Regions from separate parts of the Bacillus sp. GW823-FHT06A11 genome, predicted to be linked through region 3. Evidence: riboswitches for the same ligand, from Rfam matches in the RefSeq annotation. Region 3 holds a riboswitch; each other region holds the start of a gene.
The links. Region 3 has a riboswitch for S-adenosylmethionine ahead of AC1Q8L_RS08310 (sugar ABC transporter substrate-binding protein). Riboswitches for the same ligand answer to the same signal wherever they lie in the genome.
Positions count from the first base shown of each region.

Region 1: another riboswitch for S-adenosylmethionine. It lies ahead of AC1Q8L_RS17815 (M20 family metallopeptidase); the one in region 3 lies ahead of AC1Q8L_RS08310 (sugar ABC transporter substrate-binding protein).
Region 2: another riboswitch for S-adenosylmethionine. It lies ahead of metK (methionine adenosyltransferase); the one in region 3 lies ahead of AC1Q8L_RS08310 (sugar ABC transporter substrate-binding protein).

Region 1 is NZ_JBXAHS010000003.1:697,829-708,588, reverse strand. Features, by position in the region: gene AC1Q8L_RS17820 (AAA domain-containing protein) at 1-2,137, shown strand, start outside; SAM riboswitch class I at 2,214-2,315, shown strand; gene AC1Q8L_RS17815 (M20 family metallopeptidase) at 2,404-3,609, shown strand; gene AC1Q8L_RS17810 (Lrp/AsnC family transcriptional regulator) at 3,776-4,216, opposite strand; gene AC1Q8L_RS17805 (SDR family oxidoreductase) at 4,384-5,148, shown strand; gene AC1Q8L_RS17800 (TetR/AcrR family transcriptional regulator) at 5,524-6,090, shown strand; gene AC1Q8L_RS17795 (alpha/beta fold hydrolase) at 6,149-8,005, shown strand; gene AC1Q8L_RS17790 (type 1 periplasmic-binding domain-containing protein) at 8,343-8,729, opposite strand; gene AC1Q8L_RS17785 (YkvA family protein) at 9,153-9,590, shown strand; partial or broken gene AC1Q8L_RS17780 (IS4 family transposase) at 9,551-9,715, shown strand; gene AC1Q8L_RS17775 (dihydrofolate reductase family protein) at 9,804-10,349, opposite strand; gene AC1Q8L_RS17770 (DinB family protein) at 10,697-10,760, shown strand, end outside.
Region 2 is NZ_JBXAHS010000002.1:54,968-65,727, reverse strand. Features, by position in the region: gene AC1Q8L_RS08780 (gamma carbonic anhydrase) at 1-297, shown strand, start outside; gene AC1Q8L_RS08775 (phosphatase PAP2 family protein) at 442-975, shown strand; gene AC1Q8L_RS08770 (glycosyltransferase family 4 protein) at 988-2,130, shown strand; gene AC1Q8L_RS08765 (molybdenum cofactor guanylyltransferase) at 2,409-3,011, opposite strand; gene AC1Q8L_RS08760 (MogA/MoaB family molybdenum cofactor biosynthesis protein) at 3,008-3,517, opposite strand; gene AC1Q8L_RS08755 (hypothetical protein) at 3,754-3,933, shown strand; gene metK (methionine adenosyltransferase) at 4,160-5,359, opposite strand; SAM riboswitch class I at 5,529-5,650, opposite strand; gene pckA (phosphoenolpyruvate carboxykinase (ATP)) at 5,879-7,465, shown strand; gene AC1Q8L_RS08740 (ATP synthase subunit I) at 7,825-8,208, opposite strand; gene AC1Q8L_RS08735 (hypothetical protein) at 8,488-8,709, shown strand; gene AC1Q8L_RS08730 (DMT family transporter) at 8,738-9,643, opposite strand; gene AC1Q8L_RS08725 (iron-sulfur cluster biosynthesis family protein) at 9,844-10,167, opposite strand; gene AC1Q8L_RS08720 (hypothetical protein) at 10,333-10,509, shown strand; gene AC1Q8L_RS08715 (Nif3-like dinuclear metal center hexameric protein) at 10,542-10,760, shown strand, end outside.
Region 3 is NZ_JBXAHS010000001.1:1,642,546-1,653,305, reverse strand. Features, by position in the region: gene AC1Q8L_RS08360 (MarR family transcriptional regulator) at 75-536, shown strand; gene AC1Q8L_RS08355 (patatin-like phospholipase family protein) at 665-1,519, shown strand; gene AC1Q8L_RS08350 (hypothetical protein) at 1,716-2,111, shown strand; gene AC1Q8L_RS08345 (ABC transporter permease) at 2,199-3,272, shown strand; gene AC1Q8L_RS08340 (ABC transporter permease) at 3,282-4,514, shown strand; gene AC1Q8L_RS08335 (ABC transporter ATP-binding protein) at 4,515-5,165, shown strand; gene AC1Q8L_RS08330 (hypothetical protein) at 5,198-5,401, shown strand; gene AC1Q8L_RS08325 (hypothetical protein) at 5,457-5,729, shown strand; gene AC1Q8L_RS08320 (ABC transporter permease) at 5,755-6,750, opposite strand; gene AC1Q8L_RS08315 (sugar ABC transporter ATP-binding protein) at 6,734-8,221, opposite strand; gene AC1Q8L_RS08310 (sugar ABC transporter substrate-binding protein) at 8,218-9,330, opposite strand; SAM riboswitch class I at 9,419-9,524, opposite strand; gene AC1Q8L_RS08305 (NCS2 family permease) at 9,613-10,760, opposite strand, start outside.

The DNA of each region.
Region 1 (10,760 bases), on a different contig from region 3:
TGAGAATACAGTGTATGTATTTCAGCTTATTTCGGAAGTAAGCTTACCTGAAGGTTCACCAATTCGAATTGAGTTCGATGGTGAGGAAGCGACAGGAGAAGTATTATCTGTACATGGATTAGAAATAGAACTGAAATTAAATGATTATATACAAGGTGAAATAAGAGAAGCGGTTTTATACAGTGAACCGTGGCAACTTTTAGAGCAACTGCAAGAGCGATTGAAAGAAGCACGTAAAGATAAGCTAAAACGTAATCGTATAAAGCGTCTCGTTGATGGGACGAGCAGTCCGAAACATATTGAGAAGATGAAAAATCCGAAAAATGAACTGGCATATCGCGCATTTTACAATCCGACAACGTACGTATGGGGACCACCTGGAACAGGGAAGTCTTACAATTTATCACGTATTATTTCGGCTCATTATCAAAAAGGAAAATCGGTACTTGTGTTAGCTCATAGTAACGCGGCAGTAGACGTATTAATGAGTGAAGTAACGAAGCAAATTGAAAAGAAAAAGAAATGGACGCCTGGCGAAATTGTTCGTTACGGTTATAGTCAGCATGAACATATACGAAATCATGAAACGTTACTTGCATCGAAATTAGTTGAAACGACGAACGGATCATGGGGTGAGGAAAGACTCTACTTAGAAGAGACACGCCAAGATCTTCGTGAAAAAATCTTATCGTATAAAGCAACATCTGCCGATAAGAAGCGTATACAAGAGATTGAAAGTGAGCTTCGAAAGCAAAAGGCGAAAATTAAAGAAGTAGAAAAAGAATATATTGAAAATGCGAAAGTAATTGGTGCAACTTTATCGAAATGTGCCATTGATTCACTTATTTATGAGCGTACATTCGATTTAGTTGTCGTAGATGAAGTGAGTATGGCGTTCGTTCCGCAAATCGCATTAGCTGCTTCACTTGGGAAACGTATCGTCGTTTGCGGTGACTTTTTACAGTTACCTCCAATTGCGATGGCGAACCATGAACTCGTTCGCAAATGGCTTGGGGAAGATATGTTTTACCATGCTGGGATTGTTGAGTCTGTTAATAAATCAGAAGCACACCCAAACCTATTTATGTTGCAGGAACAAAGACGTATGCATGCGGATATATCGAAGTTTACGAATTCGTTTATTTATAAAAATAGAGTATACGATCATCCGTCTGTTTCAGAGCGTAAAGAACTTGCGCAATTGCAGCCGTTCGCAAATGAAGCGAGTGTTTTATTTGATACGAGCCAAATGGGAGCTTTTTCGTTAAAAGATGCTGCTTCTGGTTCCCGTTTTAACATTATGTCTGGTTTAGTAGCGATGCAAATGATGTTAATCGGATTGTTAGACGGTGTTCAGTCGATTGGTGTTGTGACACCTTACAGGGCGCAGTCACGCTTTTTATCGACGTATATTAGAGAAATGTTGCAGAGAACGAAATATCAAAACATACCAGTTTTAGCGGCGACAGTTCATAAGTTTCAAGGTTCTGAAAGAGATATGATGATCTTTGATACGGTTGACAGTTATCCGCAAGAACGACCTGGCGTGTTATTCTTTGACCATAAAAATCATCGCCTCGTCAATGTAGCAGTGACAAGGGCGAGAGGGAAGTTCATTCAATTATCAGATTGCCATTATATGCGTAAAAATCTTTCTAGAAAACAAGCGTTATCACAATTAACAGCTCATATAGAACGTCACGGAGATGTGTATGATCGCACGACATCAAGACAATTGTGGGAACGGAAAATTTCGAAACGTTTACGCTGGTTTATGGAAATGAATCTTGAAGAGCCGAAAGGGCTATTAAAAGATATTTTAGCCGCAAAACGAAAAATTATTATTTCACTGCCAAGTACGAAACAAGTAGATAAACGAGTATGGCAAGCGTTAATGCGTACAAATGCACAAATAACAGTTTATAGTGATGGACCAGTTCCGCTGAAAAATGTAAAGTTACAAAGACAAAATAAAGCATTCCCATTCTTAGTAATTGATGATGAAATCTTCTGGGCAGGCGCACCGCTTACATCTCAAATGATATTTGAAGGTAGTACGGAATTTCCGTACGTATGTGCAAGACTGCAAGCACCTGAGACAATTGGTGTATTAAAAGGATTTTTAGATATTCGGTAAATTCGGATAGGAATTCCTTGACTTTTACTTGGAATGAACTTAGAATAAAAAATAATTTAATATAATTTTATGAAAATTCTTATCACGAGAGGTGGAGGGACTGGCCCTATGATACCTCGGCAGCGGATTCGTTATGAATACTGTGCCAATTCCAGCAAGGTAACTTGAAAGATAAGAAAGAAGCTCATTTTGACTGTATATACAGAAGCCTCTTTCTATCTTTTAGAAAGAGGCTTTTTTACGTGAAAATAAAAGGAGGAAGAACAATGGGAGCGACAGGAGTAACGTCACAAAGAAAAACAATTGAAGAGAGTATCGAAAGAAATAAGGAAAAGTACATAGAAACAAGTCATGATATTCATGCGAATCCAGAGATTGGTAACCAAGAGTTTTACGCATCTAGGACGTTAAGTTTATTGCTAGGCAGTGCAGGATTTCAGTTGCAGCACAATATAGCTGGACATGAAACGGGGTTTATTGCGCGAAAAAGTTCTGGAAAACAAGGACCGGCAATTGCATTTTTAGCGGAGTACGACGCTTTACCAGGATTAGGCCATGCGTGTGGTCACAATTTAATTGGCACAATTAGCGTTGCAGCAGCAATTGCATTATCAGAAACACTTGAAGAAATTGGCGGGGAAGTTGTCGTGTTTGGTACACCAGCAGAAGAAGGTGGGCCAAATGGTAGCGCGAAATCAAGTTATGTAAAGGCAGGTTTATTTAAAGACATTGATGCGGCGCTTATGATTCATCCGAGCGGAAAAACAGCGACAACGAGTCCTTCACTAGCAGTCGATCCACTTGATTTTCATTTTTACGGAAAAACAGCTCACGCTGCAGCTTCACCAGAAGAAGGGATTAATGCATTAGATGCGGTTATTCAGCTCTATAACGGTATAAACGCACTTCGCCAACAACTTCCGTCAGACGTGAGAATTCATGGCGTCATTACAGAAGGCGGAAAAGCACCTAACATTATTCCTGACTATGCCGCGGCTAGGTTCTTCATCCGTGCAGCAACGCGAAAGAGATGCGCGGAAGTAACAGAAAAAGTAAGAAACATTGCTGAGGGAGCAGCGTTAGCAACAGGTGCAAAAGTAAAAATCCATCAATTCCAAAATGAAATCGATGAATTACTCGTAACAAAAACATATAACGATATCGTAGCGGAAGAACTAGAACTATTAGGTGAAGATGTAAATCGTAAAGAAAGAGTAGGGATTGGTTCAACCGATGCAGGAAACGTCAGCCAAGTTGTGCCGACAATTCATCCGTACATTAAAATTGGTCCAGATGACTTAATTGCGCATACGAATGAATTTAGAGAAGCAGCACGTTCAGAACTAGGAGATAAAGCATTAATTACATCGGCAAAAGCATTAGCGAATACAGCGTATCGATTAATTACAGAAGAAGGGTTGTTAGAGAAGATGAAGGAGGAGTTTAGGGAGGCACAGAGGAATCAGGGGTAAGGGGATTAAGGCGCTCTTTTCGAAGAGCAATCTAATTAATAAGTAGAGATATAAAAAGAACATTGAAAAATCAATGTTCTTTTTTGTTTGCTAGTCATTGATTTTGTTGGTTTTTCTCAAGAAAGAGAAAATTTTACTGTTAGTGAGGATAATACGTATCCCTTTATTAGAATGACAATTTCTCCTCGAACTCACTCTTTAAAACAATTAAAGGAGATGATAATCCGAATTGCATTAACGAGTCTAAAAACGCAGCGAGGGAATCCATCGAATCGCTCATGACCTTCATCATATAATTAAATTCCCCGCTAATTCGATATAAATCAGTTACTTCAGGAGCGGCATTACAATATTGGATGAAATCAGAGCATTGGCTCGTTTTAAACATGATGAATGCTTGAATGCTTTTATTAATTTTGGAAGGCTCAAATTTCGTTCGGTAAGCCGCTATAACTCCTTGATCTTCAAGTTTATTCATACGCTCCTTTACAGCAGGTTGCGTCATGGATATAATCCGTCCTATTTCTGAAACAGAAATTCTCGCATTTTCATACAACAAGTTCATAATCTTATGATCGATTTCATCCAGTTTTACTGTGTTTTGCATTGTGTAGCCTCCTTATTTTATTTTCTAAAGTAAAACGTAAGTTATAACTATAATATCATAAGTGAACGAACTGAATTACTTATAAATCTATATTTAAAATTATCGGTGTTTGCATGAAAATATAAGTGTTGGATTTTTTAAACGGAAATTTAGAAAGGATGGAAAAAATGAAGAATCTTGATGGGAAAGTAGCGTTAGTAACAGGGGCGAGTCGCGGTATTGGTCGTGCGATTGCAATGAGATTGGCAAACGACGGTGCATTAGTTGTGATTCACTACGGACGAAATAAGGCAGCTGCAGATGAAACAATTAGTGAGATTGAATCTAATGGAGGAAAAGCATTCTTAATTGAAGCAGAACTCAATTCAATTGATGGTGTCAAGAAGCTAGTAGAACAATTGAAGAATGAATTACAAGTAAGGGTTGGTACATCAGAGATTGATATTTTAGTAAACAATGCAGGGATAGGTACACAAGGAACGATTGAAAATACGACAGAAGAAGTTTTTGATGAAATTATGTCTGTAAATATTAAGGCACCGTTCTTCTTAATTCAGCAAACATTGCCGTTACTACGAGCAGAGGGGCGTATTATTAACATTTCATCAGCTGAAGTACGACTTGGTTTTACAGGCTCAATTGCATACGGCTTAAGTAAAGGTGCATTAAATACGATGACACTTCCTCTAGCTAAACATCTCGGAGAAAGAGGTATAACAGTGAATACAATTATGCCTGGATATACGAAGACAGATATTAATGCAAAATTGCTAGATGATCCGGAAATACGAAGTTTTGCTACGAATTCATCTGTGTTCGAACGAATAGGGCAAGTTGAAGATATTGCAGATGCAGTAGCATTCCTTGCTTCTGCTGATAGCCGCTGGATAACAGGGCAGATTTTAGATGTTTCTGGAGGGTTTTGTTTATAGGGGCACTACTCCATACCCATCAAGCTAATCAAGTAAATTACTAGATATGAAACGATCCTTGTTTCATATCTGGTAATTTATAGAAAGATAGGCATGCTAAAGAAGTCTATTAAAACGTGATTTTTTGGCTAGGCAACTTGAATAAGGGGGCATTTCTTTTTCTTAAGTTGATGGGTATGTATGGTGACCTCTATTAGACGATAGTGAATTAACAATTTCGGGGTTCAGTTCAACTTTATTCAAAATAAGATTTTTTTTGCAGTAAAATCAATGTTAGTGGAACTTTTTTAAACAAACTTTTTTCTAAATTAACATAAATACTTGTAATATTTAAATTAGTACTATATAGTTCTAGTTATGACAAAGGTAAAATTAATGAATCAAAAACGTGTGATTGAAGTAGCTGCAACATTATTTTTAGAAAAAGGGTTTGCTTATACAAGTATGGATGAATTAGTACGTGTAAGCAAAGTTTCAAAGTCTAATGTGTATTATCACTTTTCTAATAAGGAAGTATTATTAGAAGCGGTCGTTGATTATTGGATTGAAATGTATCAATCTGCAATTGATGACGTACTTTCTCAGAACCAATTTTTAGTTGAAGATCGTATCCAACTGTTTTTAAAGCAATTATCACAAGGAGTTCAGTCGAGAGAGTATAAGGGGAGCTGTCCATTTATTACTCTTTATATTCAAAGTCCTAAACAGGCCACGCAAATAAAAGAAAAAATAGGTCTTTTTTTTACAGGATTACAAAAGAAAGTTTCTCTATTACTTAAACAAGGGGTAGAGAATGGAGAATTTAGAAATACGATTCATATTGATGAGGTTGCATCACTTTTTATTACAAATCTTGAAGGAGCGTTATTTATTTCAGAAACATTGAAGGATGCAACTGTAATCACGAAAACAGCAGATCATTTTTTAAAATTGCTTCGATAAAAGAAGCATTTTTTTTAAATCAAATTAGTACTGATTAGTACTAAAAGGGGGATTTTATATGAGAACAGTATTTTTAACTGGTGGAACAGGCTTTATTGGACAGCAATTAGTGAAAGAATTAGCCAAAGAGGATGTTAAAATTCTTCTTTTAGTAAGGTCGAAAAGTAAAGCAATACGCCTTTTTCAAGAAAGAGGAAACTTAAAAAAGGAAGTTATGCACTTTATTGAAGGTGATTTGACGAAAATAGATTTAGGTCTAAGTGCTGAAGATAAGGAGAGGGTATTGAAAACGGATGTGATTATTCACGCAGGAGGCCCCATGGATATTCAAGCGACAAGTAAAGAGGCAGCTTCCGTATTTTTACATGGTGCCAAACATATTAGTGACTTAGCTAAAAGTATTCATCAATTGAAGGGCTTGCAACAATTTATTCATGTTGTAGGTTATATGAGTCCCTTTGATGATAAAAATAGCAAGATTGCAATTGATGTGTTTCAAGAAGGAAATAATTATTTGAAAATAAAAAATCCATATGAGAGAACAAAATTTTTAGCAGATCTTTATATCCGTCAGCAGGCATCAGCAGTAGGTTATCCGCTTTCTGTAATTAATCCGCCAACTGTAGTCGGTAGTAGTAAAACAGGGAGTACAGAGCAGATAGCAGGATTAGGTTTGCTTGTGATGAGTATGCGAAGAGGGCTCATGCCAATGATTCCTGGAGGTAAGGGATATAGGTTACCACTTATTTCAAACGATGAGCTTGCGAAGTTTATTGTGCAGGTTTTCAGATTAGAGCAACCGACTATTCAAACATATACACTTGTTGAAGACAAACAGCACGATCAGAACATTGCTGAGTTATTAAGTATTATGTCAGAAAGTATGAATATGAGGGCACCAAAAATCTCTGTCCCAATGCCACTTATGAAAGCAATTATGAATAGTGGAGTAAGTAAAATAACAAAAATTCCTTCTGATGGACTGAATTTTATTACAAAACGAAAATTTTTAAATGTTTCAGCGAAAAAAATTATGGGAGGAGATTGGTTTAAGGAGACGAGTGTAATGAAATTTTTCCCTGCCGTAGTAGCTGATCTGGATTATCGAATGATGTATCAATATGGCCAGCATAATCATGTATTTAAACGAACATTATGCGATAACAATACCCTTTACCAATTACAAGGAGAGGGTAAACCGTTTATTTTATTACATGGTTTATTGAGTGATGGAGAGGATTTATTTCCTTTAGCACAAGAGCTTCATGAAAAAACTGGTCAACCTGTATGGATTTTGGATCTTCCAGGTTTGGGACGTTCTCCTTTTAAACAAGAGAAAAATCTTCTAGCTATCTATTTGAATGTAGTGAAAAAGTTATTGGAGAAAGCTACGAATGGTGCACATCTAATTGGCCATTCATTCGGTGCATTTATTCTTCTGGAAGCATTGGTACAAGAGTACATAGATAAGAAGTATTCAATTACGTTACTTCAGCCACCTGTTGCTAAAAAAAATGCTAAATTGCTAAATGTTCCCCAATTTATAAACAAATGGACATTAAAATTGGCAACTCCTAATTTGATAGGGCGTTATTTATTAAATAATGGTTTGTTTGAAAGTACGGAGAGCATCCCTGAACATTATATTGAAAAGATAAGTAAAAGTTTTACTTCTCCTAGAATTTTAAATACTACGGTTCAGCTTAACAGTTTACTACTGAAAAAAGATCAAGGTGATTTCAAGGAAGTAACAAAGTATAATCTTCACATTATTTGGGGGGATTATGACAGAGGTTATTCTGCTCCATCGCATCTTGGTAAGGTTGATTTTGTTCCATATGGCCATCATTTTCCTCTTAGCCATCCGAGTGAAACGGCAAGATTAGTAATGAAAAATAGTAATACTAGCAGATGAGAGTTTGGGATAAATAAAAAGTGTGTAGTAAGATCGTTGTCTTTGAAATAAAATCGTACTGTTTGGGGTCCCACCCCAAGCCTATCAAGCTAACATTTTAAAGTGCCCCCAAAACAAAAAATTGTACATTTTCACCTAGAGATGCTAATTTTATCGTTTTGGGGTATTTGCTTTTCTTAGGTTGCTCGAATTGGACTAGCAATCGTACCTGTCGAACCGCCAAAAACTGCTAATAATTAAAAAACTTTTTACATAACAATTTAACCCTTTGTAGAAAACTACGAGGGGTTAAATTGTTCAAAGAGTATTCCATTTGAGGTCTAATTAATTTAAGTTCTTAAATGAAAATTTGAGGAAAACATTCACGAACACCAGAATTTCTTAATGAATTAAATAATGCTGCACTGATTCTTAATAGGACGTTGTTATCAGTTCCATCTTCTAAATCGTATATTACAAAGTATGAATTATCGACTGTGAAAATACATTTTCGTTCTAATTTAAATTCAGGTGGTACAGTTGGAAGTGTATCAACTGGTTCAATTACAGGTGTATCTCCTTCATCTCTGATAAAATCGAAAGTTTGCTCGTCAATTTCATAGATATTAACTGGATCAATTTCTACACCTTTATCTGGAATTGTAATTTCATCTTCAACTAATAAGAAAAAGCGTTCGTTTCGAAAGTTAAAAAGAGATCTTGCTCCAATTTCAAATGATGCCATTTTATATTCGCCTCCTTTGCAACTTTTTATTGGTTTAAAGTTACATTTATATGGTATGTCAGATTAATAGATTTAGTTACAGCTTGTACTACACAAATTACTAAATTAGAAGTTTTCTCCTATGTCTATCAGGGTAAAATTAAAGAATACCCCAGAACGAAAATCTGGGGATCCCTCCCTCACATGCTTGTTCCCATTTAAAAACTGGATTAGATTAAACCTAGTTGATTTAAACGTGTTTCTTATCCCTTATCTTTCTAATTTATTGATTATTAAAATGTAGACTGATCATTAGGTTTTATATTATAAATAGTTTTTATTAAAATAAAGTATTAGACTCAATAGTAGCTACGCAATTATTATACAGTTAATAAGAACAATTCTGAGAAGATGTACGAAGTAATAAAATGGGAGAGGAATAATTTGAATCAAAATAAACCGATAGAAACAGAAGAAAAAATATCTATCATACAAAAAATGAAAAAATGGGCTAGAAACTTAAAAAAACAACTTCTTGTACTTTATTTGGCATATCGAGATGAAAGAGTCCCTTGGTATGCTAAATTATTTACAATGCTTGTTGTTGCGTATGCTTTTAGTCCTATAGATTTAATCCCAGACTTCATTCCAATCTTGGGGTATCTTGATGATTTGATTCTTGTACCATTAGGTGTATACTTGGCATTAAAACTTATTCCTAAAGAAGTGTTGGAGGATTGTAAAAGAAAGGTAGAGGAAAGACAGACAATAAGCAAACCAAAGAATTGGATAACAGGCATTATTATCATTACCCTCTGGATCCTTGTCTTTGTATGGGCTGTAAAAATTGCAAACCTGATTATTTTCAGGATGGAAGAATAAAGAAAGGTACAGAGTATATACAGCTAGATATGGAGGTATTAATGAGCTCTCTCCAAACAGGACAAACATATGGAATATCCGATGCCTATGTAGGTATGACTGATAAAGTACTAACCCGTGTAATTTTTATAAATTAATATATGTATTATCTTATAAAAAAACTCAGCAGGATTTATTCTGATGAGTTTTTTTGTTTATATAATTTATCAATAATTATTCTTTTTTCTCCGGCTGATAGGAAAGAATAACGACACCTGAACTGGTCGTTCTTGTTTCTATAAGTTTTAATGCTTTTGTATTGTTCTGGTCTTTAAAGAGACGCTTTCCGCTCCCTACGATAACGGGATTGACTATAAAGTGATATTCATCAATGAGGTCATGTTGCATTAATGTTTGTGTAAGGTCACTGCTGCCATAGATTAAAAGGTTCTGACCAGGCTGTTCCTTCAGTTTCGATATTTCTTCTACAATATTACCCTTGATAAGATTTGCATTCCATTCGGTTTTTTCCAAAGTTGTTGAAGCAACAAATTTAGGCATGCTGTTCATCTTATCAGCAAAACCTTCTTCATCAGTCATAGAGGGCCAAGCAGCTGCAAAACCTTGATAGGTTACTCGCCCTAGTAGAAGAGCTTCACTTTCAAACAGTAAATTGGATTGAAACTTTGCCACTTCTTCATTGAAGTATGGAGCAGTCCAAGCTGGTTCCTCCATGACACCATCTAGTGAGAGGTACATCGATACAATTATTTGTCCCATTTTGTTCTCCTTTAGTTTTAAATTGAGATTTTTACATATTGGTAACACAATTATTAATTCTTCAGCTAGAGAAATTCTCCCTTTTTAATAGTTTCGACAAAATATATTTATGTGTGTTTCGGAATAAACTAATATATATTAATAACTTTGAAATATTGTATAACTTCTAATTTTTATGCATTATTGATTAGAATTGCTTATTGCGCTAAGGAATCAGGATAGTGTGGCGACCGACTAAATAGTTGCTTAGCCTCAATTATTAGAAGGGAAGTTCTATCATTTCGCGAATTTATTAGACATAGACGAGTGCTATAATTTTCTATATATACATAAAGAGGTGACTACGCATGAATCAAAGACCGTCAGAAGAAGAATACGCTGGGAGCTCCGGCGAATATATCCGTTTGGTGC
Region 2 (10,760 bases), on a different contig from region 3:
TTAGAAGATGATGTTACAGTTGGGCATCAAGTTATTTTACATAGCTGTCATATTAAAAAGGATGCTTTAATTGGAATGGGATCCATTATATTAGATGGTGCTGAAATTGGTGAAGGAGCTTTTATCGGCGCTGGAAGCCTCGTTTCACAAGGAAAGAAAATTCCACCAAACACGTTAGCTTTCGGTCGTCCCGCGAAAGTCATTCGTGAATTAACAGAAGAAGACCGTAAAGATATGGAGCGTATTCGTACGCAGTATGTTGAAAAAGGTCAATATTATAAATCACTACAAAAATGATTTTACTGCTGCCATAATACTGGCAGCTTTTTTTATATAAAAACTAACTTTTTCTTTACAAAACATTATTACTCCCTCAACAAAATCTTATTAAAATAAAAGCTAATATCTCCATATATATGTAAACGAGGGAGGAGAATTTTCATGAAGGTCAGTGGATTATATAAAATAGAATGTTACATTTTTAAAGGAATTAATCGCTACTTTGATCAAAAAACATTAAATATCTTTTTCAGCAATATAACCCATATCGGTGGTGCTACTTTCTCCATTGCACTTACACTTTTCTTTTTAATTTTTGCAAAAGGGACTTTACACCAAGCGGCAATCGCTGCTGCTATTTCTTTAGCAATTAGCCATATTCCTGTACAAATATTAAAAAGGTGGTATCCACGAAAACGTCCGTATTTAACAATTCAGGATGCGAAATATCCAGTCCATCCATTAAAAGACCACTCTTTCCCGTCTGGTCATACAACAGCCGTTTTCTCTGTCTTCATTCCATTTATTTGCTATAATCCAAGCTTACTTGCTTTCCTATTACCGTTAGCATTATGCGTCGGTATTTCTCGTATTTATTTAGGGCTTCACTATCCGTCAGATGTATTCGTCGGCATGTGCCTTGGCACTTGCTCTGGCATCATCTCTTTTTATCAATTCATCCCACTTTTCACATAAAGGAGTGATATGATGAGAGTCGCCATTTTTACCGATACTTTTACGCCACAAGTTAACGGGGTTGCGAAAACGTTAGAACGATTAACAAGTTACTTTCAAAAAGAACAGATCGCCTATTCTGTTTTCGCCCCTCAACATACAGCTGAAGATAATTTCGTGGCTAATGTGAACAAGATGAGAAGTATCCCGTTAACAATATTATATCCAGAATGTCGCTTTTCTTTTCCTACTCCGCGTATTAAACGGGAACTTCATTCCTTTAAACCTGACATTATTCACATTGCCACACCTTTCAACATGGGACTTTGTGGACTGTATTACGCCAAAAAGTTAAACATCCCAGTTGTCGGTTCTTATCATACTGATTTCGATGCGTATTTACGCTATTACAAAATTGAATTTCTCTCCAATATGCTTTGGAACTATTTAAAATGGTTTCATAGTCATATGCAAAAAAATTTCGTTCCCTCCCCTGAAACATTACATCAATTAAAAAATAAAGGCTTTCAGGCCCTCTCCATTTGGGGACGTGGTGTAGATTGCACACTCTTTCATCCAGCTTACAATACAGACCTATTCCGAAAAAAATATAATATTACAGCGAAGTACGTTCTTTCCTATGTAGGACGAATTGCTCCTGAAAAAGATATTGATACGTTGCAAAACCTTATCGTTAAAACATCGCATACTCGAAACGACATTCATTGGCTCATCGCAGGAGACGGACCTCTAGCAACAAATTTGCGTGAAGCTGTTCCACAAACAAATGTCACTTTTACTGGCTATTTACAAAGTGCAGATTTAGCTGAAGCATATGCTTGTTCTAACATAATGGTATTTCCATCAGCTACTGAAACATTCGGAAATGTCGTACTTGAATCACTCGCATGTGGCACACCTGTCATTGGTGCAAATAGTGGCGGGGTTAAAAATATTATTACAGATGGAAAAACGGGAATTCTTTGTCCCCCTAAAAATGAGGATGCATTTCTATCATCCATTTATTCTTTATTGCAAAATGAAGAAAAACTTGAGCAGATGGGAATAGCAGCTTCATCTTTTGCAAAATCAAAAAGCTGGGATGAGATCTTTCGCGGCTTACTTAACCAGTATGAAGAAGTCCTTCAGCATACCGCATCAGAGTTACTTGCTTGAACAGAAAAACTCCCTTCAAAAAACGAAGGGAGTTTATTACACACTTGTAAATTTTAGTTGAATGAATGATACATAAGGTGAAATATCATTTATTTCCATATTCATTATAGCAAAAATAAACATAACTAAACAGACTTGTAATAAAAACCCATAAAAATTAATATATGGTTATACAGTGTTTTTGCTGTATAATGATTTTAAGAATTCCCCTTAAAATCAACTTACTCACATACCTTTATACAGCAATTGTTCCCCAATTCTGTATATCAAAAAACCTTTCATTCATTTGAAAGGTCTTTTTGAGCCTGCACATATTCTTCTTTTGTATTTACATTTATAAACCAATCTGTATTCGCTTGTACATCTTCTCCAGCAACATACTTCACATTACATTGTGATAAAAGCTGCCCCATACTTCTTTTCTCTTCCTGAAGTAAAGCATAAATCTTTTCTTTCACACGGTTATGATACGCTGCAAGCAGCGGCTGTTTTCTTCCATTAATAATAGGTACAACTGCATCATATTCATTGCTCGTTTGCTCCAGTAAAATGGTAAACCATTCATGCGAAACATTTGGCGCATCGCAAGGCATAATAGCATACCAATCTGCTTCTATGTATTCCATTCCTGATACAATACCGGCCAGCGGTCCATTCCCTTTATAGTGCGGGATATCTTCTATAACAGGAACTTGTACGAATTGCTCTACTCGCTCTTTTATATCAGAATGACTAATGACTACAACTTCTTGGAGCGCACTTGTCATCTCTTTCAAAATATGCTCAATAAAAGTACTACCTTGCCAGCTCGCTAACGCTTTCGGCTCACCAAATCTACTCGACATACCGCCCGCTAATACAATTCCAGCCCACCTACTCATTGGCGATGTAGCTCAAATGTAATATGGCCTAATTCCGGTAAAATTAATTTATTCATCGCAAGGCGAACCGCCCCGCTCGATCCTGGCATCGAGAAAACTACTTTGCGCCCAATTGTACCCCCAATCGCTCTACTTAACATTGCGCTGCTCCCGATATCTTCTAAATAACTAATCATGCGGAACAACTCACCAAACCCGACAATCTCTTTATCTAATAGAGCTGACACTGCTTCAATTGTTACATCACGCTTCGTAATACCAGTACCGCCATTTGTTAATACAACATCTACATCTTCCTTATGATAACCAGCTAACACTGCTTGCTGAATACTTTCTTTATCATCTTTTACAATTTCATAAGAGGTTACTGTATGGCCCGCTTCTTTTAACAATTCATGTAATAGTTGTCCGCTCTTATCCGTTTCTTCCGTACGTGTATCGGAAATCGTAACAATCTTGCAACGCACTTCTTTTGGAGCTTGTTTTTTATGTTCAGTTACACTCATTTTTTATCTTTCCTTTCTTAAAGACTTTTCTTCATTTTATCATACATATCTTTACACAATTATGTATGAAGCCAATCATGCGCCATGATACAATATAAGTATACTAACCCACAAAAAGGAAACTGCACTTTCTTATACTCCTAGACTACATATCTTTAGTTACTCTTTATATTTTCTACATAATAGAATTCAATTTTAAAACTTGTACTAAAAAATAAATTGGAGGTCTACATAGTATGGAACTTTATAAAAAATTAACAACAACATTCATCCTCTTATTCATCGCTTCAATCACTGTCGGCTTTTCCTTAAAAGGTGCAATTCCATACGCTACATTAGTAAGCATTATATTCGCGACACTATTTTTACTAAGCAGTGCCTTTTGCGCAGGTAAAGCACGTCAAATGAAAGGTTGATTGCATATCTTCCAGAAGAAATCCACCCTTTGTAAATCATGTAAAAGGAAATACAAACGTATGAAAAGGCATGGATTCATATGCCTTTTCCAGCAAGTGGCATGACTAATACGAAAAAGTATATTGAGCTAGAAGGCGAAGTATATTGCAAATCATGCATTCAAATTGTAAGTAAAACGAAATAAAAAAAGCTTTGCGCTCACCGCGCAAAGCTTTTTTTCATATATTATAGACCAGCTTGCTCTTTTAAAGCTGCAGCTTTGTCTGTACGTTCCCATGAAAGATCTACATCAGTACGTCCGAAGTGGCCGTAAGCTGCTGTTTGTTTGTAAATTGGGCGACGTAAGTCTAGCATTTTAATAATACCAGCTGGGCGAAGATCGAAGTTGTTACGAACTAGTTCTACTAGTACGTCTTCAGATACTTTACCTGTGCCGAATGTATCAACTGAAATTGATACTGGTTGTGCTACACCGATTGCGTATGCAAGTTGTACTTCTGCTTTGTCAGCAAGACCAGCTGCTACGATGTTTTTCGCAACATAACGAGCTGCATATGCTGCAGAACGGTCAACTTTTGTTGCATCTTTACCAGAGAATGCACCGCCGCCATGGCGAGCGTATCCACCGTAAGTATCAACGATGATTTTACGTCCTGTTAAACCAGCATCACCTTGTGGTCCACCAATTACGAAGCGGCCAGTTGGATTAATGAAGAATTTCGTTTCTCCATCCATTAATTCTGCTGGTACTACAGCTTTAATTACGTGCTCTTTTAAGTCGCGATCGATTTCTTCCCATGTAACATCTGGGTGATGTTGTGTAGAAATTACGATAGTATCAACACGTACTGGTTTACCATTTTCATCATACTCAACTGTAACTTGCGTTTTTCCATCTGGACGTAAGTATGATAATGTATCATCTTTACGTACTTCAGTTAAACGGCGAGCTAATTTGTGAGCAAGCGAGATTGGAAGTGGCATTAACTCTTGTGTTTCATTACATGCGAAACCAAACATTAAACCTTGGTCTCCTGCACCAATTGCCTCAATCTCAGCGTCAGTCATTTGACCTTCGCGTGCTTCTAGCGCTTGGTCAACACCCATAGCGATGTCAGCAGACTGCTCATCGATAGATGTTAAAACAGCACAAGTTTCTGCATCGAATCCGTATTTTGCGCGTGTGTAACCAATGCCTTGAATTGTTTCACGAACGATTTTTGGAATATCTACGTAAGTAGAAGTCGTAATTTCCCCCGCTACCAATACTAAACCAGTTGTTACAGTTGTTTCACAAGCTACACGTGCATTTGCGTCTTTTGATAAGATCGCATCTAAAATTGAATCAGAAATTTGGTCACAAATTTTATCTGGATGTCCTTCAGTTACAGACTCAGATGTGAACAGATGACGTTTTTTTGTCATGTGGTAAACCTCCCTACAGTAATTGTATATATTGTACGGAACTCATCCTTAATTTGCCACAAACTGCGACATACATTTATTCTCCCACACAAGCATACAGAAAAACCTTTCCTACTTTACATAGAGGAAAGGTTTAATTTGCTACTTGCATACTGCTTTTTGCCCTTCGCTCTTATCGTTCGAGACCTGTAGCCTCGCACAGGTTTTAGCACCTATTCACCTGCATTTATCAATACAAGTGAGGTTGCTGGGCTTCATCGGGCCTGTCCCTCCGCCAGCTCGGGATAAGAGAGTATCCGTCCCAACCTATACTAAAGAAATGATATTCATTTGTCAATTAATATTCACATTTTCCTGAAAGTTTTTCTCAATACGCCTGAAATGAAATATTAATAGGGAAATAATACATTCACACAAACAAAAAGAAATAAATAGTATACATTATTTATATAATTGTGTTATACTCTTGTTGGGGATTACGAGAAATATTTCATTAAATGAAAAGGATGGTATATAAATATGAGTACTGTGAATGTCCAAATTGGTTTACACGAATTATTGAACGGAAGCAATGCACAGATTCAACTAAGTGTTCCGCAATTAGTGGAAAAAGTATTAATGCGAAATGAAGGGAAATTAACTTCGACTGGTGCCGTTTCTGCTTCAACTGGAAAATATACAGGACGTTCTCCTAAAGATAAATTTATTGTGAAAGAAGCATCGGTTGCTGACAAAATTGCTTGGGGAGCTGTGAACCAACCGATTTCTGAAGAACATTTTAATAAATTATATACTAAAGTTTTAGAATACTTAAAAGAAAAAGAAGAGTTATTCGTCTTCAAAGGATTTGCAGGCGCTGACCGCAATTACCGCCTACCAATTCAAGTTATTAACGAATATGCATGGCACAATTTATTTGTACATCAATTATTCATTCGTCCAACTGAAGAAGAATTAACAACTCATGAATCAGAGTTCACAATTGTTTCTGCACCGAATTTCAAAGCTGATCCAGCTGTTGACGGTACAAACTCTGAAGCATTCATTATGGTTTCATTCGAAAAACGTATCGTACTAATTGGTGGTACAGAATACGCTGGAGAAATGAAAAAATCAATCTTCTCTATTATGAACTTCTTATTACCTGAACAAGATATCCTTTCTATGCATTGCTCTGCAAACGTAGGTGAAGAAGGCGACGTAGCACTATTCTTCGGTTTATCTGGAACAGGTAAAACAACATTATCTGCTGATCCAAACCGTAAATTAATCGGTGATGATGAGCACGGTTGGTCTGATAACGGTGTATTCAATATTGAAGGCGGTTGCTATGCAAAATGTGTAAACCTTTCTCACGAGAAAGAACCACAAATTTTCGATGCAATCAAATTTGGATCTGTTTTAGAAAACGTTATCATTAATGACCAAACGCGTATCGCCGACTACAACGATACTACTTTAACAGAAAATACTCGTGCTGCATACCCTATGCATGCGATCGACAATATCGTACTGCCAAGTGTTGCTGGACACCCAAATACAATTATTTTCTTAACTGCTGATGCATCTGGCGTATTGCCTCCAATCAGTAAGTTATCAAAAGAGCAAGCTATGTATCATTTCTTAAGTGGTTACACTAGTAAACTAGCAGGAACAGAGCGCGGCGTTACATCTCCGCAAGCTACATTCTCAACTTGCTTCGGTTCACCATTCTTACCACTTGATGCATCTCGCTACGCTGAAATGCTTGGTGAAAAAATCGAGAAACACGATGCGAAAGTATTCCTAGTAAACACTGGCTGGACTGGCGGCGAGTACGGAGTTGGTAAACGTATGAACTTAGGTTATACTCGTGCAATGATTCAAGCAGCATTAAGCGGCGAACTTGCAAAAACTGAAACAGCTAAACATGACATCTTCGGTCTTGAAGTTCCACTTCACGTACCAGGTGTACCTGACGAAGTGTTAATGCCTGAACAAACTTGGGCTGATAAAGCTGCTTACAAAGCAAAAGCAATCGAGCTTGCAAATGAATTCAAAGAGAACTTCAAAAAGTTCGAAAGCGTTTCTGAAGATATCATTAACTTAGGCGGTCCAATCGCTTAAATTAAAACTTTCTGTTGGAATAACCCTTTACTCATATGAATAAGTGTCGTGTAACCGTAAAGTTTCGCGTACTCACCGACAAAACCCAATGCGGCTTAACGGTTACACACACTTACATAAAAAAGAAGCTTACGTGAAAACGTAAGCTTCTTTCTATATCTTATATAAAGTGAAATGCTAATCTCTTCATCTGTGACCTAGATTATAAAATTACAGCTTCGAATATATACATTATATCACTACTCGCTACATCTCTCGAGTTTCACATCGTATGGGGTTAAAAAAGGCCCTGACCGCTTCTATTTGTGGCTGGATCATCTATTCCATCTAAAAAGAAGTCTTTTATCTTTTTATCTCTTTTAGCTCTTTGTTAGTTCTTTCTCATCTTTCATGCTATAGTATCCTAAATTCACAACGATTAAGAAATAACCACCCATAATCCCTACTGCAAATGCCCACATAACCATGTGGTGCTCAATTTCGTACATAATAATAGCACCCAAAATGGCAGCTGCAAAACGGTTAAACATACCGAGTGTCGGTGCTTTCGTCTTCTTTACAATACTATCTCCAAGCTTCTCAATTCTTCTCCCTAGAAGCCAAACGCAATACATACTTACAATAAGCCCAATTCCAGCGCCTAAAAAGTGTGCTGAAAACGGTGTTAACATCCAACCTAGTAACAAAATACCTAGTATATAATACGATTGGATTTTAAATGATCTTAGTGACATACTAATCATGCTGTACCTCTCTTCATTCGTTCTTATCTATCCAACAAAAAATTTCTTTCAAATTCATATTCCTTACATCCATTTCACTCAAATTAAAAACAACATAAACAGTATGTTTATGTTGTTTAAATGCTTTTAGAAAATAATATTATACAAGATTTCAAACATTATATTCTCATATTTTGTGACGGTTTTTCAAACTTTTTTCGTCCATTTATGAAAAAAATGATATCAATTTATGAACATACGGATATGATGTAATAAGCACACAAATAAAGGGGGCGTCTAATGATTTATTTTTTAATGGCTCTCATTCATCTCATTATCCCTGCACTTATCGGACTTTCGTTGTATTGGTACACGAAAAACCATAGCATTTTTTACGCTGTCCTCGGTGTTCTTCTTCCAGGTATTATTCTTATTACACTCTTCCGTATTCCATTTTTAAACTTAATTCCACTTATTACTGCTATCTTATTTCTCATCTTCTTACCAAAAATAAAAAAATAGGAAAGCAGATCATAGGTGATCTGTTTTCCTATTTTGATATAGGTTCCCCTGCAATAGAATGAACTTTTACTTTCTCCGATTTCACAAACCATAGACCGACAAAAATGATAATTCCACCGATGATTTGTTGAAACGATACATATTCATTTGCCCAGACAGCTGCAAATAAAACAGCTACAAGCGGCGTTATATACATATATACCATCGTATGTGACGCCCCAATTTTTTGAACACCAACATACCACATTACTAGACCAAATACTGTGACAAAGAAAATAGAATATAGTAAAGCAAATAGTGTCATTCCGTGAGTAATGTGAAATGGCCTGACAAACACATGCGGACCACTTAACAATAATAGCGGAATCGCACCCACTAATGCAGACCATGCTGTAACACGTAATGCTGAATATTTTTTAATTAATGGTCCTGCTAAAACAGGATAAAGCCCCCAGCATATTGATGTAATAAGTCCAATTCCATTGCCATAAAAAGAACTAGTAAGTGAATGTCCTGCTACTAAAACTAATGCTGCACCAACAAAAGCAATCATAGAACCGATTAACTTTCGAGAAGAAAAATTTTCTTGTTTCAGAAAAATCGCAAATACAGTTGTAAAAATAGGTGAAATAGAAATGAGTAAAGAGGCATTTGTAGCGGATGTATATTTGACAGTTTCCATAAATAACGTTTGATACAGTACAATACCTACAACGCTAACGATGATTAGTCTAGGTATATCCTTTCGCTCCATATAAACCGACTTTTCAATAAAAAAGGTAAGAAGTAACAGGAGCGGTGCCGCCGCCATCATACGAAGTGCAGTAAATTCAATTGCTGTAAATTCTAAAAATCCATACTTTGCAATCGTATAGTTAATCCCCCAAATAATAACAACACTTAAAATTAATAACTCAATTCCCCATCTTCTCATGCGTATCCCCTCCGCAAAGAAGATTATACAGAAAATTCAATCACATGTACATTTCATTATGTGAAAAAATCTTTTTACTATTGGGACGTTTTGGTAAATGAAATTATATCGGCGATTTTTTCAATATATCGACAATAATAGCGACTTATAAAATAAAAAAATGTGAGTCCAAAATACATTTTGGACTCACATTTCCTTTACTATACTCGAACGTGTAATTTCATATTTGGATTATAAAACTGGCTTGGGCTCTTCAACTGAAAAGTTCCTCCACCTTCATGCCAATCAACCGTTAACTTATCGTCCATAAATACAAGCTTTGTACGATCAGCGATAAAATTCATTGTGCTTGATTCAATATCCACATCGCGCTCATCTTTCTCTGCTACAGCTACTAAATCGATGATTCCGCTCATAACACAACCGCAACCCTCATTATCGTAAAATAACTTTATATATTTCGCTTCACTTGGAATCGTATCCATAATCTTTTTATATGCTGCTTCTGTTACAGTAACGTACATATGTTAATCTTCATCCTCTCTTCTCTTATCATTTATATATTGTATCACCATTTTTCTTAAAAGTTATATACAGAAAATTAAGACTAATATACAATGTATGTCATAAAGTTTCAGCAATCGAGCTTTTATGAGTAGTTCATGCAGGAGAAAGGATGTTTACTATCTGTGTTCAAACTACAACGATATCCTATGTTATTAGGTCTATTTAGTAGTTTCTTCATTTCTAGCGGAATGCTATTACAGCATGTACTTCCCTATTCTCCTTCTATTGGCTGGATTCTAGGTTTTATTTGTTTCCTATCCACTTCTTATTTTGCTACGAAGAATACAAACAACTCATAAAGCAAGAATCATCTTAAGGAGGATTATCAAACATGCCAGCCTTAAAAAAAATAGAGCAATCACTCGATCACTTATTTCAAATTGAAAAATACGGAAAAGATAGCGCCTTTAGTCGATTTATCCCAGCCGTATATGATCCTATCAAATTTCCTTGGCAACAATTTTTCGAAGCAAATTTTGTAGATTTATTTAACGGCCTTATGATGCACGGATCTGAAAATGTAAACAAAGTATTTTTAGCTGTATTCCCT
Region 3 (10,760 bases):
TGTAAAGATGAAAAAATAATTTTAAAATGGTATATAGTTAAATTGTTTCTTTGGAAACTTAGGAGGCGAACGGATTGAAGCATACAACGAAGCAAATGGAAATACTGTCGGACATTCGTACACTTTTGCATAAAAAAGAAGAACATTTAAAACGACAAAACGAGAAGTTTCTTCGTGAGACAGGTGTAAGTAGTATGTCTTTATCTGAGTTACATGTAATCGAATGTATTGGAAAAAATGGTTTGATGAATGTAACGGCAATTACGACAGAAATGGGCATGACGAAGGGAGCAATCTCTAAAATTTGTACCAAGTTGTTTCAAAAGCAATTCGTTGAGAAGATGCAAATGTTAGATAATCAAAAAGAAATCTTCTTCAGCTTAACGGAAAGCGGAAATGAAATATATAAAGCTCATGAAAAATTGCATAAGCAAGCTGAAGAAAAGTGGTTGTTACTTTTAGATGGATATAGGAAAGAAGAGCAAGACTTTATTCAAAGGTTTATAAAGGATGTCTCCGATCATTTGGAAATATAATTGGAAGAAAAAACTCCTTTTTCTCAAGTCTTTTAAATATAATTTCTGAAAGAACTCATATATAATAGAAAAAGATAATTAACATGGTGAATAATTAAAGAGTCAATATATATAGAGGAGAGAGTAACATGCTTGAAAATACGGGGTTAGTATTAGAAGGCGGCGGTATGCGTGGTGTATATACGGGTGGGATATTAGAATACTTTATGGAACAAGATTTATATTTTCCATATGTAATCGGTGTATCAGCTGGTGCTTGTCATGCAGCGTCGTATCTTTCCAGACAAAGAAATAGAAATAAAACGGTCAATATTGATTATGCATCACATCCGAAATATTTATCGTATAAAAACTTATGGAGAAAACGTCAACTATTTGATATGGATTTCATTTTTCATGAAATCCCAGAAAAGCATGTTCCGTTTGATTTTGAAACATACTTTAATAGCCCAGAACGTTTCCTTGTAGGAACGACGGATTGTGAAACTGGGCAATCTGTTTATTTTGAAAAAGAAGGAACGAATGATGATGCGCTAAATTTATTACAAGCGTCTAGTTCATTGCCTTTCATTGCACCAGTAGTAAATTACCGTGGTAAGCAGTTATTAGATGGCGGGATTTCTGATCCAATTCCAGTTCGTAAAGCACAGGAAGATGGATTTAAAAAATCAGTCGTTATTTTAACGAGAAATCATGGTTACGCGAAGAAAAAATCAAAATTCGGATGGATTGCAGGAAAAGCTTATAAAAAATATCCGAATCTTGTTAACACGATGTTGAATCGTTATGAAGTGTATAATGAAACACTTCACTATATTGAAAAAGAAGAGCAAGCTGGTAATTTATTTGTTATTCGCCCAGAAGTGCCGCTTCAAGTAGATCGTATGGAAAAAGATACAGCAAAACTACAAAATTTATACGAGCAAGGCTATGAAGATGCAAAGAGACAATTTGCAGATTTGCAGGCGTTTTTGCAAAAATAATAATTAGGCTGTGGAGAAGAATTTCTCTGCAGCCTTTTTATATTGCTACTTATACGTTACTTTTTAAAAATGTATGAATGTTTAAGTGTTTAAAGAGTTTGTAAAACATCGGGGTTTCTTGTTGAGGAGAATTTATTTGAAGGATATTATGATGATGTAGCGCTACTAAAATATTAAATTTATGAGGTGATTGTTAATGAAAGGAAAAGTTTTTTCAATTACGACTTTAGTATTATTAGCAACATCAATCTCAACAAGTGCATTCTATCCAACTCTAAGCGGTCACAAAAGCGGTAACCTACTATCTTATAGAGCTCAAACTACTACGAATCAAAATGCATCTCGTTGTTCAGTAGCAATTTCTTTTATTAAATCAAATGGAAATAATTCATATATTGAAAGCGCTTCAGACAAATTAGGGTCCCATGAATCTGGAAGAGCATTAAACGCAACTGTGAGTAATGGTGCATATAACGCCTTTGGTGCAAAAGGACTATACTCGGAGCATTATGCAAATGAGAATAATGACTATCAAGAAGATACACACAAAGGTACTTTTGATAGTAACGGTAACTTACGATTACAGTGGTAAAAAGCATTAAACAGTTGTCTTTATAAATATTTGGATAAGGAGAAGGGGATGTTCATCATCTCCTTCTTATTTAAAAGGAGCACAGACATGTACCTAGCTTTTAAAAATATAAAAAGCAATAAACTGTTTTTCTTAATTCTCCTTATGTCATTTTTTATTTCTTTTCTTTCTATATCAATAGCCGCACTTTTAACAGAATCTAAACGAAACTTTATATCTGCTTTTCAAATCGGTTTTCCAGAGAAGAATCAAATTTTAACTGTTCCGATAGCGAATGCAACTGAATTGGAAGAGATAATTCCTTTCATACAAGATATTTTTGTTAAAAGTGATATTTATGTAGAGCATTTAAAAGCATTAAATAGTTCAGGGGCAACAAAGATTATAGCTGTGAACTTAAAAGATGATTATTATTGGAAGCCATATATTTCTGAAGGACAATATTTTCATCGTGAAAATGTAAACGATATGGTTGTTGGCGATCAAACGAATGTAGAGGAGTTATATGAATTTGATGATACATATAAAAAAATAGGAACTATATCAAGAAAAGACAGTGACGTCGGTGTAGCAGGTATATACGTTCCACTTCAAAACTTACCTACTATATCTAAAAAAGGTATTATCGCGAGTAAACAATTACAATTAACAGTTGTTAATCCTACATCATCTATTCATAACGAAATAAAAAAGTTTATGGATAGGAGTAAAGAAGTGCTTTCGGGAGATGTTCAAATACTGAATGAACGAGATCTTCAGGAACTACATGTGACACATATAGATCCAGCAAATAAGTATTATTATAAATTTATTCTTGTTGCAATTGTTTCTGGCATTTCTGCGGTTTTATTTTGGATTTATAAAAAAGAAAGAGAGATTTCATTAAAAAAAGCAGTAGGTGCTTCTAATATATCTATTTACTGCGAACTATATATTCAAATTTTGTTTATTTCTCTAGTGGCGATGCTGTTGGTTTTTCTGGTGTTAGAAATGTTTTCTGGAACAATTCATACGTATTTTCAGACATACTTATTAAAACCGTTAACACCATATGTATTGGTATGTAATATTGTTTTTATAATTTTTCTTACAATTTTTGTTACTGTAATTCCAATCAAGCACATTATAAATATATATCCCGGAAAACATTTAAGAACGTAGGAGGTCTTCATGTTTTTTATATTTGATTCTATACGGTCTGTGAAAAAACGGTTGTTACCAAGTTTGATTATAGTAATTTCTTTAATTATTGCATTTTCTTCAGCAATAGAATTTGTTAGTAATCTTTCGGGATATCGAAAAATGATGACGGTAGCAAATAATTTATCGACTCATAAAAATTTCTATGAACTTTATGCGACGCAAGATATAACATTGTTTAGCGAAGAAAAAGCAAAAAGTGATTATCAACATTTCATGCAAGGGTTATCTAATACGATACCAATAACAAATAAAACAAATTATTTGTTCCGTAACTATTCACTTAGTTTAAAAAAAGAAAATGGAACGATAAAGACTCTTATTGTTGATAAAGATATTAATAAGTACTTTCATATACGAATTTCACAAGGAAGATATTTTGAGGAATCGGAATTTCATAAATCAGTATTTGATATTAGACCTGTTATATTAGGGGCTAATTATATAGAAAAGGTATCTATTGGTGATGTTATACCATCTGGAAAAATGAAGCTAAAAGTAATTGGCTTTTTAGAAAAAAATTCACCATTTACATATCCTCGAAGTGGTGAAATATCGGATAATCGTATTACATTATTAGATGACATGGCGATTTTACCAATTGGAACAGAAGAAATAGAGTTCTATAGTGTAGAACTTTTATACAATGGGTTAATTATAGAAACAAAGGAGCAGATAAATATAAATGAATTTCAAAAGAAAGTATTAAAGGTAACGGAAGGTAAGGGTTATTCGTATTATGTTACAAATCCGAATAAATTGTTAGAAAATGAAAAACAAGGTATTGATAATATGTCATACCCCTTATTATTAAGCGGTACAGTCTTATTTTTTTCATTTCTATCTATTGTATTGACATCAATGGCAGCACTTTATATGGAGCGTAAAAATATTTCTATTAAATCAGCGTTAGGTGCAAGCACTTTTCAAATATGTCTTCCATTTATTATTGAGTATATGTTGCTATTCGTTTTAGCGATATGTATAGGAATAATGTATTTTCAATGGGAGAATAGCGGAGTAATTGAAATTCAGAAAGGGCTAGAAAATAGTATAGTATCTTTCTTTGGAACGTTAAAAGTCTCTATAGAATCATTGGTTGTTATAGGTGCTTTATCACTTGTAATGATCCTCGTTATATATGCAATCATTTATTTCAATGTACTAAAAATAAAAAATACATATATGAAAGAGGTGTTATAGATGATTCAGCTCGCAAATGTGGCTAAGGGCTTTGGAAAGAATAATTTTAGTGCTTTAAAAGATATTAATCTTACAATAGAAAAAGGCGAAATGATAGCCATTATGGGCCCCTCTGGTTCGGGGAAGTCTACTCTCCTTAACATTATTGGCTTAATCGATAGCCCCTCTGCTGGAAAGTATTTTTTAGATGGAATGGATACGAGTACATTAAAGCAAAACTATCATAAGTATAGAAACACGGAAGTTGGATTTGTGTTTCAGAACTTTTCGCTACTCGATGATTATACGATTATTGAAAATGTAATGCTGCCACTTATATATAGAAGAATTTCTCATAAGAAACGTATGCAAATATCAAAAGAAATGCTGAAAATGGTAGGGCTTGAGAGGCATATTAACAAATATCCTTACGAGTTATCAGGAGGAGAACAGCAAAGAACAGCAATAGCAAGGGCTTTAGCACAAGATACAAAAATTATACTTGCTGATGAACCGACTGGTGCTCTCGATCAAGAAAATGGGGAAAAAATTATGAGTATTTTACAAGAGATTAATAAAGAAGGAAAAACAGTGCTAGTTGTTACACATGATCAAAAGGTAGCTGCATATTGTCAGAGGACGATACGGTTACTTGATGGTTGTATGGTATAATATGGATGATATTGTGCGAAGAGGTGATACATATGGAAAATGTATATAAAGGACTTAGGCATACCGGATTTACTGCTATGCTTATTTTTGGAGGGGTATTTCTACTTCGCTGGCTCATACATGATGAGATGCTACTGGATCAGCTTATTGGATTTAGTGTAGGAATGGTAATGGTTGTTTCGTCAGTTTTCATTCAAAAGTATAGTAAAGAATTACAGATGAATGAGAAATATTAATAATTTTTAACTGCTGTTATCTTTTTCATAGTTTAGTAATCGTGGAGGCTTTCGTGTGATTTTCTTATTTGTAGTATATTTTGTTTTCATTATGACGTTGGTAATTACGTTTCTTCTTTCACAAAAGTCATATAAGAAGCCTGTTATTAAATATATACCAACGTTAGTATTGTTTATTTTGGCTTTCATTTCTTCTGCTATGTTTGTATTGAATAATGGAATGGGAGAGCTGATGATATCGGTCTCTTTAGGGGTTGCAGCGATAGTGAACGGTCTTTTACTTCTTGTTTTGAAAGTAGTTCGTGTGATTGTTGCAAAGGGAAAGTAGAGCATCGAATTCGATGCTCTACTTTTTATTTACGCTTCTTTTTAATAAATGAAAAGGCTAAAGCTGTAATTAAAATGCTGCCTTTAATGATATCTTGTGCATAATAAGGGACGTTCATCATTGTGAGTCCATTTAATATAATTCCAATTAATACCGAGCCGAGGAATGTTCCGACTATATTTGGTTTCTTGGCACCGAACATTGCGTAACCGATATAGGCAGCTGCGACTGCATCCATTAATAATGGAGCACCAGCTGAAACTTGTCCTGTTCCAACGCGGCTGCATAGAATAATGCCGCCAATAGAAGCTAGTAAACCACTAATCATATAAGCATATACACGGTAACGATCAGTAGGAATACCGGCTAATCTAGCAGCTTCTCGATTCCCACCAGTCATATAAAAGAAACGACCGTACGTTGTTTTTTCTAAAAATAGATGTGCAATTAAAACGACAGTAAGCATGATAATGACAGGGACTGGAATTCCTAAGACGGAACCTTGACCGATAAATAAAAAGGATGGAATAAAATGTCCTGTTGCACCGGACATTCCTTCATAAATTGAGGATCCTTTTGAAAATGTTAAGTGTAGTCCATTAACGATATACATGATACTTAATGTAGCTAGTAAATCGGGTAGTTTAATTCGGATAACGAGTAGTGCATTTAATAATCCAACTAATAATCCGCAAAGAATAGGAACAAGGAGTGTAACTAATAGTTCTTGTCGATATAAAACGAGACAAGAAGCAGCTGCAATTGTTGCTAAACTAGCGGTAGAGCCCACTGATAAATCAAATCCATCTACAATCAATGTAAAGGTAACGCCGATTGCAAGTAACGTTACGATGGAGATAGAACGTAAAATATCACTAATATTGTTATATGTTAAAAAAGAATCATTGACGATAGAGAAAAAAATTGTAACACCTATAATAATAGCAATTGTACTAAATTGATAAAAAAGATGAGTAGGTAAATATAGTTTCTTAGTTTTCGTTTTATGAACGAGATTCAATGGAATAGCTCCCTTCAGATAAATGTAAAAGCTGTTCAGGAGATAGTTCGCTTGGTAAGTATTCACCTACAAATTCTCCGTTTGCCAGTATAAGAATGCGATCAGCAATATGCAACGCTTCATCTTGTTCTCCTGTGAAATAAATTACGGAACTTCCGTTTTCTGTAATGTTGCGAATGAATTGAAAAATGTCTTGTTTCGCAGCGATGTCTACACCTTTAGTTGGCTCGTCTAAAAGAAATAGATTAGGTTTGAATCCACTCCACTTTGCAATTGAGACTTTTTGTTGGTTTCCACCGCTAAGTGAATGAATATGTGCCTTTGGGTCATTTGGTGAAATACCGAAAGAAGAAATTGCTGTAGTAGCATCATTTAATTCGGTTTGTTTTCGTTTCCAACCTGATTGATGTAAATTTGTGTGACTTATAATATCTTCCGAAAGAAATACGCCTTGTTTTCTTCTTTCTTCTGGTACAAGTGCGATTTTCGCTTTAATCGCATCTCGTGGTGTTTTAATCGTTAGTTTTTGACCGTCTATTTCTGCGTGATAAGTATGAAGAGCACCAAATAACGTTTCAGCAAGTGTTGTTTTTCCACTTCCAATTAATCCGTATATCACAACAGTTTCTCCTTTTCGTATTGTAAGAGAAAGGGGAGAATGACCTTCGTGTAATAGAAGCTCTTGTACTTTAAATAGTTCCTCGCTCCCGGTTTTTGGTGCGGTATTAATAGGAAGTGTAAGTTGTTTTCCAGTCATTGCTTCCACAATTTGTTGATCTGTAATCGTTGTAATGGTTTCAGAAAGGGCAACTTGACCGTTATGTAATACAGTTACATCATCCGCGAAATTTCGAATCTCTGATAAACGATGAGAAACTAAAAGGATGCCAATTCCTTTTGATGTTAAATCTTTTAATAGTTTCCCAAAGGTTTCAACTTCTTTTGGTCCAAGAGAAGAAGTAGGTTCATCTAATAAAAGGTAATTTGTATTGTTAGATAAAGCTCTTGCGATAAGAAGTAATTGTTTTTCATGTAATGAACAGTTTGAAACATCTTCCGAAACATTTAAATTTACCTGTACAGTTTGCAAATGTTGTTTAGCAAGTGCGATTAATTTGGACTTTGAAAATAGTACTTTATTTTGCATTGCTAAATGATCGATTAGTACATTTTCTAATACAGATAATCCGGGAATAAGTCCGTGATCTACTTCTTGTGTTACGAAAGAAATGCCATGCTTTTTTGCATCGCGCGGTGAAGTAAAGGAAACAGACTGAGTATCAATTTTTATATCGCCAACAACTGGTTGAATTTCACCAGTTGCTATTTTTAGTAAAGTACTTTTTCCCGCACCGTTCATGCCTAGTAAAGCGTGTACTTTTCCTTTTTGAATATGAATAGAAACATCTTCTAGAACAGGTGTAGCGACATGATAAGAATGTGTAATGTTTTGAAGAGAGAACGTCATCATTTTTTCTCCTTCTCTAATTTTTTCATCCAAGGGGAATATGCATCTTTTGAGTCTCCCCAACCGTTTATATATTTTGATAACTGATCCATTGTTATATTTTCTTTTGGTAAACTATTTTTCTTTACTAAATAAGGTTCTAGTGAATAAATATCTGGCGTTTGTTCACCAGCAATTTTTTTGTATAAAAATCGTACTTGAACCTTACCTACTTCAGCTGGATCAGTTGCAGCTGTAGCAGTCCAAGGTGAGTTTTCTTTTTGCATGAGTTGTAAATCCTCATTACTTAAGTCAATGCCATATACTTTTATATCTGTACGACCAGCTTGTTCAAGTGCTTTAACAGCCCCTTTAGCAAACTCATCCCACGAAGCGAAAATAGCTTGTAAATCGCCTTTTTTCGGATATTTCTTTAGTAAAGCTTCTACTTGTGTTTGTGTATCGAGCGGTGTGTTATTACTAGCAGTACCGAATCTTGCAACTTCTTTTATATTTGGATACCGTTTATAAAAAGCATCAATGATAACATTGCGACGTTCCATTGGAGCAAATCCGCCGACCCATACAACTGCGATATTTCCTTGTCCATTCAAATCTTCCGCTAACGTTTTTAATGATTTCCATGCAAGACTATAGTCATCTTGATCAATAATTGTCACACCTGGCAAGCGTAGATCGTTATCGAACGCAACTACGGGAATGTTCGCCTGTAACGCTTTTTCTACTCCAGGTTTTAGTGCTTCAGAACGGCCATGATCAATTAAAATACCATCCACTTTTGAATTAATAGCAGTATCTAAATTTGCAGCCATTTTTGCTAAATCGTTATCAGAATTGTAGACTTGTACACTGCCGCCAAATAGCTCAACTTGTTTTTTGACACCCTCAATATATTGAGAGGAAAAAGTTCCGATGGACATTTGCATAATTAATGCGATTTTTAATGGCTTCTTCATTTGGCTTGGAATTTCTGTATGTAATTGATTTTCTACCGTTGTAGTCGCCTTTCTCACAGTTTGTTGCTTTTGTGAAGAGATAGCATCTTGTTCATTTGTACAAGCCGCTAATGTAAATAAGAGAAAAATAAGTACGATGGAACATAATTTTTTCATAAAAAAATCCCTCCTAAACTAAGAAGAGAGAGGAGGGAGTGAAAATAAAAAACGCCTTTTCATATAGAAAAGACGCCTTATCATATTACTCTTATCTTTCAACACAATGTGTTGTAAGAATTAGCACCGTGCCCGTAAATGGGTCGGTTGCCGGGCTTCGTAGGGCTCATCCCTCCACCTGCTCTTGATAAGACATCGAATATTTAACTATTTTGAATTATTCCACAAACAAATGTTGTTGTCAAACAGTATTTATAAAAAAATCCCTCAGGAAGAGGGATTTTAATGTGGTAAGAATATCAATTGATAAGCAAACAAAATTCCAAATACATATACAAGTGGGTGAACAGCACGGAATTTACCTTTTGCTACTTTCATAAGTGGGTATGAAATAAATCCAAGTGCGATACCTGTTGCGATACTTGATGTAAGTGGCATGCTTAAGATTACTAAAAATGCTGGGAATGCTTCATCAAATGCGTCCCAATCGATGTGGCGAACTGAACCCATCATAAGACTACCAACGATAATTAATGATGGTGCAGTAATAGCTGATACACCAGAAACAGCACTTACTAATGGGCCGAAGAATGCTGTTAGTGCGAATAGAACAGCTACTGTAACAGTTGTTAAACCAGTACGACCACCAGCTGCAACACCAGCAGATGATTCAATGTAAGCTGTTGATGGTGTTGTTCCGAACATAGAACCAATAGTTGCTGAGAATGAGTCAGATAGAAGAGCTCGTCCTGCTTTTGGAAGCTTTCCGTCTTTCATAAATCCACCTTGTTGTGCAACGCCAAGTAATGTACCTGTTGTATCGAATAGTGTAACAAGGAAGAATGAGAATACAACGCCATATAATCCGTAGTTAATTACGTCAGATACAGCAGTAATTGGATTTGAAACGATAATTCCTTCTGGTAATCCAGGCATTGATGTAACACCGTTTGAGAATGTTAACTGTCCTGTGAAGAAAGCGATAATACCAGTTAAGAGCATACCGATAAATAGTGCGCCATTTACATTTAAAGACATAAGAACAATAGTAATTCCAAGTCCAGCTAGTGCCAGTAGAACTGGAGCAGAGTGAAGATCACCAAGTCCAACTAAGTTTGCATCATTTTTTGTAACGATACCTGTTAAACGTAAACCGATAAAGGCGATGAAAAGACCGATACCAGCAGTAATTGCATGTTTTAAGTTTTCAGGAATTGCTTCCATTAATTTTGTACGGAAAGATGTAAATGATAGCAAAATTAAAATCATACCTGCTACGAATACAGCAGAGAATGCAATTGCGAAAGTCATGCCTTCATGTGCTTTTACAACAGAGTAAGAGAAGTAAGCATTTAATCCCATACCTGGCGCGATTGCGATTGGTAAGTTTGTAAAGATTGCCATAAATAATGTTCCGACAACAGCAGCAA